One region of the Paenibacillus sp. SEL3 genome, then DNA from elsewhere that is predicted to be linked to it. Evidence: riboswitches for the same ligand, from Rfam matches in the RefSeq annotation. Region 1 holds a riboswitch; the other holds the start of a gene.

Evidence for each region. Region 1 has a riboswitch for ZMP and ZTP ahead of ACYCS5_RS12360 (TIGR01440 family protein). Riboswitches for the same ligand answer to the same signal wherever they lie in the genome.
Region 2: it holds a riboswitch for ZMP and ZTP, as region 1 does, so the genes downstream of both, ACYCS5_RS19515 (bifunctional 5,10-methylenetetrahydrofolate dehydrogenase/5,10-methenyltetrahydrofolate cyclohydrolase) here and ACYCS5_RS12360 (TIGR01440 family protein) in region 1, are expected to answer to the same signal.

Annotation. Positions count from the first base shown of each region.
Region 1 is NZ_CM137725.1:2,672,902-2,678,536, forward strand. Features, by position in the region: gene ACYCS5_RS12345 (carbohydrate ABC transporter permease) at 1-345, opposite strand, end outside; gene ACYCS5_RS12350 (carbohydrate ABC transporter permease) at 345-1,226, opposite strand; gene ACYCS5_RS12355 (serine hydroxymethyltransferase) at 1,400-2,650, opposite strand; gene ACYCS5_RS12360 (TIGR01440 family protein) at 2,771-3,358, opposite strand; ZMP/ZTP riboswitch at 3,578-3,659, opposite strand; gene ACYCS5_RS12365 (low molecular weight protein arginine phosphatase) at 3,738-4,322, opposite strand; gene ACYCS5_RS12370 (manganese efflux pump MntP) at 4,426-4,986, opposite strand; gene ACYCS5_RS12375 (L-threonylcarbamoyladenylate synthase) at 5,129-5,635, opposite strand, start outside.
Region 2 is NZ_CM137725.1:4,230,496-4,236,130, reverse strand. Features, by position in the region: gene ACYCS5_RS19530 (response regulator transcription factor) at 8-607, opposite strand; gene ACYCS5_RS19525 (sensor histidine kinase) at 604-1,737, opposite strand; gene desA (Delta(5) desaturase DesA) at 1,806-2,867, opposite strand; ZMP/ZTP riboswitch at 3,081-3,165, shown strand; gene ACYCS5_RS19515 (bifunctional 5,10-methylenetetrahydrofolate dehydrogenase/5,10-methenyltetrahydrofolate cyclohydrolase) at 3,279-4,145, shown strand; gene ACYCS5_RS19510 (cyclodeaminase/cyclohydrolase family protein) at 4,142-4,777, shown strand; gene ACYCS5_RS19505 (stalk domain-containing protein) at 4,992-5,635, shown strand, end outside.

The DNA of each region.
Region 1 (5,635 bases):
TGCTGCCACAAGTAAACCGAATAAAAACCGATTAAAAGGAGTGTCATGCCGAACCATCTGGTAAGCGGCCATCGAGCTGATGAGCAGCAAAAGCGCATTACTGACGATCGTGACAATCAGTGAATTCCCCAGTGCTGTGGGAAAGTTTATTTTATTCCAGGCGTTAGCATAGTTTTCAAAACGGAAGGTTGTCGGCCACGAAGCGGAATGGGCCAAAATGTCACCAAAGGATTTAACGGAGTTTACGAGCAAAAAATAGAATGGAACCAGAAAAATTAACCCGATCACAATAAGCAATATTTCAGCAACCCATGTGCCCAAACGGTAGTTTGACGTTTTTTCCATTACATTTCGACCTCCTTTTTCTTCGTGAGACGCACCTGAATGCTGGTAATGATCGCAACGACCACGAAGAAAATCATAGCCTTGGCAGTTCCCAATCCAAGTCGATTATTTGTAAACGCTTCATTATATATGTCCAACGCTACAGACTCTGTCGACTTGAAAGGTCCCCCCTTGGTGAGAGCCAAATTCAATTCAAATACTTTAAAGGACCAGGATATCGCTAGGAACAAGCAGACGGTCACCGCTGGCATAATAAGTGGCACTACAATATGACGCAAAATCTGTCTTCGGCCCGCGCCGTCAATTTGAGCCGATTCAATCAGGGCAGACGGGACATTATTTAACGAAGATATGTAAATAACCATGAGATAACCTGCATATTGCCATACAAACACAATGACAGTTCCCCAAAAAGCAGTTGGCCCATCACCCAGCCACGGCAGTTTAAAAAAGGAAAGCCCTGTTGCCTCCCCTACCGCAGAAAAGCCGCGTACAAATATAAATTGCCAGATGAAGCCGAGCAGCAAGCCGCCAATCATATTGGGCATAAAAAATACAGTTCGCAGTGCATTACGGGTACGCAACGGTTTGGTAAGTGCATAGGCTAGGAAAAAGCCAATCAGGTTCGTCAGAATGACACCACATACGGTAAACCGAACTGTAAACCAGAACGCATTACGGAAATCTGGATCATCCCTAAATATATGAACGTAATTCCCTAGCCCGAGCCATCGGATATTTTCAGATACTCCATCCCAGTTCGTCATGGAATAATACAGCCCCAGCAGGAACGGAATGACCATAATCAAGACGAAAAACAACGCCATCGGTCCCACAAATACGAGCTGCTGCAATAATTGCGCGGATTTTCTTTGACTCAATGTAATCACTCCTTTGTCGTAGATATAAAGGAAAGCGCGCATAAACCTTTACTGTAATCGCTTATTACCCAAAAATGTAAGTTTCGAGTCGTTTGGAAGCAAAAAAAGGCTGTTCTCCTCCGGCTTACGGAAGGAAAACAGCCTATAATATAAAGATTATGATTGTCGATGAATTAGTATTGAGTTCCTGGATAAATCGGGAACTTATCTGTTAACTCGCCAACCGCTTGGCTTGCTTTGGACAATACAGTATCATCTTTCGGGTTTTTAAGGGTTTCAGCAATGATTTTACCGATTTTGACCATAGCCTCTTCATCCATCCCACGAGATGTTGCAGCAGGTGTACCAATACGAATCCCGCTTGTTACGAATGGACTGGTCGGATCAAAAGGAATCGCATTTTTATTGACCGTGATGCCCACGGAATCCAATACATGCTCCGCTTCTTTACCTGTGATATTCAAATTGCGCGTATCCAACAGCATCAGATGGTTATCCGTACCACCGGATACAATGTTAATCCCCTCAGCCAACAGTGTTTCAGCCAGCACCTGTGCGTTGCGGACTACATTTTGCGCATAGTTTTTGAACGATGGCTGGAGCGCTTCACCCAAAGCAACCGCTTTGGACGCGATTACATGCATCAGTGGTCCCCCTTGAGTACCAGGGAAAATAGCTTTATCAATCGCTTGCGCCCATGCTTTGCGAGTCAGAATCAGACCCCCACGCGGACCACGCAGCGTTTTGTGTGTCGTTGTTGTTACAAATTGGGCATGCGGAACTGGACTTGGGTGAATTCCCGCTGCTACAAGGCCTGCGATATGTGCCATATCCACCATAAACAGAGCACCTACATCATTGGCAATGGAAGCAAAGGCTTCAAAATCAATAGTACGCGGATATGCACTCGCGCCAGCTACAATCAGACGAGGGCGGTGCTTGAAGGCTGCCTTGCGCACTTCATCGTAGTCGATGCGGAAGTTGTCTTCGCGGACACCATAGGCAGCAAAGTTATACAACAAGCCGGAAGCGTTAACCGGGCTTCCGTGTGTTAAATGGCCACCATGCGCCAGATTCATACCCAGTACAGTATCTCCAGGTTTGAGAGCTGCCAGATACACTGCCATGTTGGCTTGTGCTCCAGAGTGAGGCTGCACGTTAGCATGCTCAGCGCCGAACAGTTCTTTTGCGCGGTCACGTGCGATGTCTTCAACGATATCTACATGCTCACAGCCACCATAGTAGCGTTTGTTTGGGTAACCTTCAGCATATTTATTCGTCAGCACGGAGCCCATGGCTTCCATTACTGCTTCACTGACAATGTTCTCGGATGCGATTAGCTCGATATTGTGGCGTTGTCGTTTCAGTTCAAGTCCCATTGCTTCCATCACTGCTGGGTCACTTTTACGCAGGTGTTCCATCATGATTGATTACTCCCTCTCCATAGTCAATTGTTGGGTATACAAGCTAACGCCTGCTCCTCTGTTGGGTACCTCATCATCATTGCAAAAACGATTAGTACAAACATGCCGCCATGCCAAATGCTAATCGCAGTTTCCGCCGACTTCTTGCTCCAGACTGTACACCGCCCGTTGTCCGCCAATAAGTGGAGGACGGGTGAACGCCGCTGTCACACGTGCTTCGCCAATCCAGCGAAGGCTTGGGCGAAACGGAACAGCAATCGGTCGCAGATGCATGCCAATCAGCGTTTCGCCGATGTCTATCCCGGCATGAGCCTGCACGTTCGCCGCCAAACACGCGTCGCTCATAGAACGATAGGCGACGGTAGCCATAGAGCCTCCTGCTGTACGAACAGGAACAGCCGCAACCTCCATCAGTCCCAGTCGCTCCAGTACAGCACGTTCAACGACCAACGCTCGGTTCAAATGCTCACAGCATTGAAACGCTACATCAAAGCCATACTGCCTGCGAACGGACTCTACTCCAGATAACAGTTGTTGAGCCACATCGAGCGCTCCCGCCGTGCCAATTCGACTTCCAGCCACTTCACTTGTGCTAACGCCGATAACCAGCAGGCGACCAGCCCTGAGACTGGCTGCTTCTGCGATTTCCCGCACAACAGAAGTGGTCTGTGCTTCTAGCGAAATCTCATGATCCAATTGTCCCACCATTGGAACCTCCTTTGGTTGAACAGTCTCTCAGAGACTAGGCACGGTCTCATGCCCCAAGTTCAACACACTCTCTCCTGATCACAATCTCACTATATTATAGCCGATGTTTCAGATTTCGAGCAGAAAAAATGGAAGAACCTTTGAAGGAATCAACCCTCAGCTAAACATCTGGCATAACTTGTATATGAAAAAAGAGCAGTCCACACCTATGTGGAATTGCTCTTTTGCCCAGGCGACCGGCCGTATATCCGATGCTCCATCGTGGTTAATCCCACTTTTGTCGCCAGTTACATCGGATTCTCATTTTTCCACCTTATCTTAACGGATTAACCATCGAAAATCAACAGATTCCGTACAAAATAGATGAGTAAGAGCGATTTTATTCGGAAGAGGCCTTTAGCTTGTCCAGCAGCTTATGCAGCGCCGTGCGGATTTCCGCAGCTGTGACATCGTAGTCTTCTCGCGAACCGCCAAACGGATCTGAAATATCAAAGCCCGGAATCCGTTGGTGTAATTCAATCATTCGTTCACGCTCCTGCGCCGATAGCTCTTGTCCGAGTGAAGCCATCAACTGCTGTGAAGCATATAAACCGTCCAACTCCTGTACATCATTCAACACCGCATCCCGGTTCTCCACATATTCCTTAAGCGTAAATACTTTGCCCGCCGTTTGGGGAAAGCGCTGAATTACGTGCTGTTTATGTCCTTGCGTCAAGGTTAAGATCAGATGTGCCCACCCGGCAAGCCCGTCGCTCAAAGGGGTTGAGGTGATCTGATCGGATATATCGTGATCACGTAGAACCGCCTCTGCATGTCGGGATATCGGCGTGCCTTCCATCGCTGCCACTCCCGCAGAACGCACTTCCAGTTCTAGTCCATGCTCAGCAGCCAACTTACGCAGCATCCCTTCAGCCATTGGACTGCGACAGGTATTCCCTGTGCATACAAATAAGATATTCTTCAACGTTTTCACCCCCCGTATGTTAAAAAATATATAAACAGAGGATTACTATAATCCTAATCCCTTACTTTAACCCTGCACTTATTTTACACTGTCTGCGCTAAAATCAAAACATAAACATAAAGCCGAATGCCAGCAAAATGGCACCGCCCACTGCTTCCCCGTAATCTCCTAGATTGCGGCTGACCTTGCGACCCAGCAGTAGGCCCAACATCGCCATTGCTCCCCCGCAAAAACCAAATGCCAGAACAGACAGCACCAGATCACTCTGGAACATCCCCAGTGACACTCCTACAGAAAATGAATCCACGCTCACCCCAAGTGCAAACAGCAAAAGACCTAAAGGCGAACGATGATCCAATACCTGTACGCCGTCCCCTTTGAAGGAATTATACACCATATGCCCGCCTAAAAGGATGAGTAGCCCCCCTGCGAAGTAGGTCGTCACATGACCTAATAAAGAACTCATATAATGGCCCGTGAAAATTCCCAGCAATGGCATCAGAATGTGAAAAAAGCCAATAACAGTGCTGATGCGCAGCACGTCTCGCAGGCGTATCCCCTTCATGCCGATCCCTACGCCCAGCGATAACGCATCCATTCCTAGCGCTACCGCCATGATCAGAATCGTTACAACCTGCCCGGCATGGGCAGAGGCTGCCAGCATACTCCATCCCTCCATTATCCGTCTGTTCTTGTACACGTTATGCGGACAAGGGGCAAATCAGTACAAGCATGCACTGAAAGTACCCCATACCGAGAAGAGGAGGGAGGAAAATTTAATATAAGAGGCTCTGATTCGACAGAAGCTACAGGCGGACGATTCGGTGACCTGCCGCTTTAAGCAGGCGGTTCATAACGGCGTCGCCCAATCCTTTCGGCGGACAGGATTCCGCCAAAATGTAGGTGACGCCGTCCTCGTCGCAGCGGCGCAGCACGCCGTATAGGCGCTGCGCTGCCTCATGGAGCGCGTCCAGCTTGCCTAGCGTGTAGACGCGTTCTCCGGCGTAGCCGGCGGTATGCTCGTCGAACGCGAGCACTGCTGTGCGCTCTCCGCTGGCGGAAGCCTCCGCCAGCGCGGCGCGAATCCAGCCCGTCACCTCAACGGACGACGGGCCTTGTACCACGCTCAAGCGGCCTCGCGGCGCGTAGTGTGTGTACTTCATGCCCGGCGAGCGCGGCGCCGGGCTGTCCGCGTCTTCCCCGGGCGTAGCGGCCAGCGCCGGGTCCAGCACGACGGCGCGAGCAACTGCAGCGAGCTGCTCAGCCGTCACGCCGCCGGGGCGCAGGATGGTGACCGTTCCGTCGTCAGCCGC
Region 2 (5,635 bases), 1.6 Mb from region 1:
CTGTTTCTCATTTAAACCAACCTTTTTCATTAAAACGTGTAATCGCTTCGATCCGGTTACTGACACCCAACTTATCGAGAATGACTGAAATATAATTGCGCACCGTCCCTGTCGTTAAATACAGTTCACCAGCAATCTCTTTTGTGTTCTTTCCGTCAGCGATGAGCGCCAAGACGGTCTTTTCACGCTCTGTTAGCGGGTTGACTTCGGCATAAGCATCATCGACCAGTTCCGGAGCATAGATACGCCGACCTGCCATAATACTGCGAATGGAGGAAGCCAGCTCTTCACTGGGACTGTCCTTGAGTAGATAACCGTGTGTCCCCGCCTTGATCGCTCGTTCAAAATACCCAGGGCGGGCAAACGTAGTTAAAATCAGCATCTTGCAGTTCAAGCCTTTGAGTTCTTCAGCCGCATCCAATCCGCTCTTTATTGGCATTTCGATGTCCATAATGCATATATCCGGTTGATGCAGCTTCACCAGTTCTATAGCTTCTTCCCCGTTGCTTGCTTTTCCGACTACTTTCATGTCCTCTTCCAAGTCTAGCAGAGAAGCTAGAGCACCCAGCAGCATACGCTGGTCTTCTGCAATGACAATTCGAATCATGGCCCCACCTCCTCGTTCGGCTTTTCAGGGATATTGGGCACTTTAATGACCAAGGTCGTTCCCTGATCTGAACGCAGCTCCATACATCCGTTCACGAATTCGAGCCTTTCCTTCATACCTTGCAGGCCGTTTCCACGAAGGGTTCCATTTTCTCTCGTAATACCGACTCCATTATCCTGAATCCGAAGAGTTAATTCCTTACGAGACGGCTCAATCGTGATGGAGCAAGCGGTAGCTCCACTGTGTTTCACTACATTGGTTACGGCTTCCTTCATACACATGCTAAGAACATTTTCATTCATTAATGATGTATGCTCCAGCTTCGGGTCGCCCTCTAGAGTTAATTCAATGTGAGCAGCCTTTAAAATCTGCCGAATACGTAGTAGCTCATCCTCTAGTCGCATACCGCGCATTTGAGTAACCATTTCCCGTACCTCTTTTAACGCGCTTCTTGCCGTGAGACGAACATCGTTAATTTCGACATGCGCCCGCTCCGGGTACTGATCCATCAGTTTGCCCGCCAAATCGCTCTTCAGCCCAATGAGTGACAACTTCTGACCTAAGGTATCGTGCAGGTCACGCGCAATTCTTTGCCGTTCCTCCAGCTTAATCAATTCCGATATTTTCTTATTGGCATCCTCTAATTGGACTTGGAGCCGATCGCTTTTGTTGCGATTAAAATTCGTAATCGGAAGGAGAATCACACCGATCAGATTAAGCAGGATAAAAGGAATCTGTTTAATAAAAACGGGATTCTGAGAAACAAAACCATAATTGATCAATCCAATCGTAATAACCATTAAAATAATATACAGCGTCGTAAATGCAGCCTTACTTTTAATATTACCGATCAAATAGGCGATAAATATGGAAAAGTACATATAGCTGAACAGCAGTGTCATGGTAATCGATATGACAATCTGTACACTGGTCCAAAAGTATATGAGCCAGCCTTTTGAGACAAAAGCCAGTACATAACATGCAAAGAATACCAAAATAATAGCAGTACCCAGAATAATATGACTTGTAGATGAAGAGCTAAAGTAGTAAAAGGGCAGGATATAAAAGACGACCCACACATAAGGGCTAAGCCCTGTATTCCTTTGGAAGATCTGATACCATTTTTGCATCCTGCCCACCCTCTTCTACTTCACATGACTTATATTCCTTATCTTATCATACCAGGTTTTGTTCAACGTTATTTTCTTTCTGTGCCTACAACAGGTGTAGGCATGGGTTTCGTAACTGCAACACGTTTGCTGAGGAGCGGCTTCACTTGTTTAAAGGTCAAAAAGGTTTTCGTATTTTCATCCCAAAGTCGGAACTTCAACGATTGCAGACTGCTACTCACTGTGATCGTGGTCGCCTTTTGAAGTAACGGTGTCGCTTCATGTGCTTTTTCCAAATTATAATTTGGAACTTTGGGACTCAGGTGATGAACGTGATGAAATCCGATATTGCCCGTAATCCATTGCAATACTTTAGGAAGCTTGTAGTAAGAACTGCCTTCTACGGCTGCATTAATATAACTCCACTCTTCATCGTGCTCGAAATAAGAATCCTCAAATTGGTGTTGTACATAGAATAGCCAGATTCCCAACATACCGGATACAAAAAAGATAGGTGCCTGTACGAGAAGGAAGGCCTGCCATCCAATAGCCCAGCACAACAGTGCATACAATGCAACGATGGATATATTCGTCACATGAGTGTTCATTTTTTCCTTGCGTTTGGCTGTCTTGATATTAAAGCGATAGGAAATCAAAAAAGTATAGATCGGACCTAGTCCGAACATAACCCAAGGATTTCGGTATATGCGATAGGCCAACCGTGTCCATGTGGAAGCCTCTGTGTACTCTTCTACCGTAAGCACCCACATGTCACCTGTGCCTCTTTTATCCAGATTACTGCTGGTTGCATGGTGGATCGCGTGACTATTTTTCCATTGGTGATAAGGGCAGAGCGTAATAATACCTGTAATCGTTCCCACAATGTCGTTCAGCTTGCGGCTTTTGAAGAAGGATTGATGACCACAATCATGAAAAATAATAAACGTCCGTACCACAAACCCCGATGCAACAATGGCAATGGGAAGCGTCAGCCAGTACGAAACCGACAGGCTAAGATAAGCAGCATACCACAATAGGATCAGTGGACCCAAGGTATTGATAAGTTGCAGAACGCTGGATTTCGTGTTTATTTTCTCGTAGGGAGCCATATTTTTTTTCAATTGGGCTAATGGGAGTTGTGTCATACTCATTATGATCCTCCTTAAAGATGACGCCTATACCTTGATCCTGTTAGGCGTACATGTTGATCTAATCTCAGTATAAGGAGAACGCTCTAGGCGCTGTAGTCATAAACGTCAGTTCGTGTATATGACATTTGTCATATAGACAAGTAACATAACCCGTTTTCCAAATGTTCGCGGGTTTCTTTTCTGATGATTGTTTGTTAAAATATAAGGTATAATAACGCTGTATGTGACTGGCGAAGTCAGTGGAATGAACCACGAGGGAGCATACATAAAAAGCGTACCGTTCGCCTGGGAGAAGTATTTGCAGAGGATTCGTCTGTCTTGACGACCTTGTGCAAATACTTTTTTTCGTTTTACAAGACCATGACACCCTGTTGATTCCATTATGCAATAAATTCAGAGGAGGCTCGGACTATGGCTATTATCATGAAATCCAAAGAAGCAGCTGAGCAAGTATATGCAACGATCCGTTCACAGGTAGAAGAAATGAAGCAGCAAGGACACCGTCCCCATCTGGCAACCCTATTGGTAGAAGGTGATCCGGCATCTGCATACTATGCACGGACCAAGCAAAAAATAGCGGAGAAGCTGGGCATCTCATTTCATCTCCATACGTTTGATCGTCATGTTAGCGAAACCGAGCTACTGCACCTGATCGGCAGTCTGAACGATGCATCCCATGTACATGGCATTATGCTGGAACTGCCGCTTCCCCAACATCTTTCCGCCTCCGTTATTAAACAATCCATTGCCCCCTACAAGGATATTGATGGGATTACACCCGATAACAAGCTGGCTACTGTAACAGGTGACGCCGGACTATATCCCGCAACACCTCAAGCCTGTATCGAGCTGCTCAAGCATTACGGTCACACATTGGCAGGCAAAAATGTCACGCTCGTGGGCATCGGACAGACAGTGGGACTTCCCCTTTTCCACATGTTGCAAAGAGAAAACGCCACCGTTACCGCCTGTCATGCAGGTACGCGTGATATTGCAGAGCATCTGAGCCATGCAGACATTGCCTTCGTAGCAGTCGGATGCCCTGATGTGATTACGCAAGATATGGTTCATCCCGGTCTGATTTTGGTAGATGCGGGAATTAATGAGACGCTAGAGGGAAAAATAGTGGGAGATGCCGCTTTAGACGTGGGGGAAAAGGTACATGCCATTTCTCCGGTTCCCGGCGGCGTTGGGACCTTGACGACTGCGATTTTGTACAAAAATCTGCTCAAAGCGATACATCTGCAACACTACTCCAGAGAGGTGGTTTACTCATGAGTGAACTGTCGTGGAATCATTCCATCGGACATTTTCTGAAAGAAGCTGCAAGTGCAGCGCCTACCCCTGGCGGAGGAAGTGTATCCGCACTGGCTGCGGCACTAGGCGCGGCTATGACCTCTATGACCGCCAACCTTTCACAAGGAGAAAAATACGCACACATCCATGAACAAATCACGGACGTCATTAGCAGCATGGAAAGATTGTCTACACATTGTGAGGAACTAATGGTCGCAGACATCCAATCCTTTGAACAGTATATGACCGCGCTGCGTTTGCCCAAGGAAACAGACGAAGAAAAGCGCTATCGTACTCATTCCTTACAGACAGCGGTGATCGCTGCCATTGAGGTACCCATGCGCCTGCTGGAAGTATGCCGAGACGGATTGTCGCAAGCCTATAACATTGTGGAAGTGTCCAATAAAAATGTGATTTCGGATCTTGGCATCGGCGCGATCCTGTTCGAAGCCGCTGCTCAATCTGCCCTGCTTACTGTTGACATTAACCTTGCCTCCTTAAAGGACTTGGATGTCAAACAATCCTACGAGGCCAAAACAGCCACACTTCTTCGTGAAATCGGACAAATCAAAGAACAAACCTTATTGATGGTGCGCAGCCGAATAACGGGCTGACCATTGGAAGAACCCGTCCCAAGTCATATTCTGCTTCCATGCTCAAGAAATAGCCTCTCAAACCCGCCTCTGCTCGTGGGTTTGGAGGCTATTTTATTGGAATCCAACGATTTGTGGAAAACTTTTCTATATATTCTTCGTCTATTGATAAGGAGATATTCCCCAAGGCGTTATTTAACCTTATATACATTGATGAAGAAATGAGGAAAAACGCATGAAAAGACGTACTCTGTTAATCAGTATGATCGCGCTGTTATTGTTCAGCTCCAGTGCATGGGCGGCCGGTGATGAATCGGCGTCCCGTATTCGCTCCTATGATTCCGGGAGTCTGATTCAATCCGATGGGAGCTTGTGGTTATGGGGCTATAATCAATCCGTACCGACTCGTGTAGAGGATAAGCCAAACGTTGTAAGAACATTTTCGAATATAATCCAGGAAGGCGATCTGATATTTACCTTACAAGATCATTCCGCCTGGTATGTGCCAAGAAACAACATTTCTGAATCCGTGAAATTCATTTCTCTGGAAGGACTACCAAACATCATAAACGTGCGTATTATGAATGATCATGTGCTCGCCCTAAACGCCGAAGGAACCGTATTATCCGCTGATCGAATCGAAAATGGTGGCAACTTTGCTCCTTTTCAAACCCTATCCGGCATCGAAAATGTTACAGAATTGGATAGTTACTATGAAAAAAGACCGCAATATGAGGAACGCTGGATCTTCTTGAAGAAGGACGGAAGTGTATGGAAAAATACAAGGTCCTTGCAGGGCTTCGAGCTTGTTCCATCATTAAAGGATATTACTGCTATCTCCAAAAACATAGCCTTAAAGAAAGACGGTACTGTATGGAC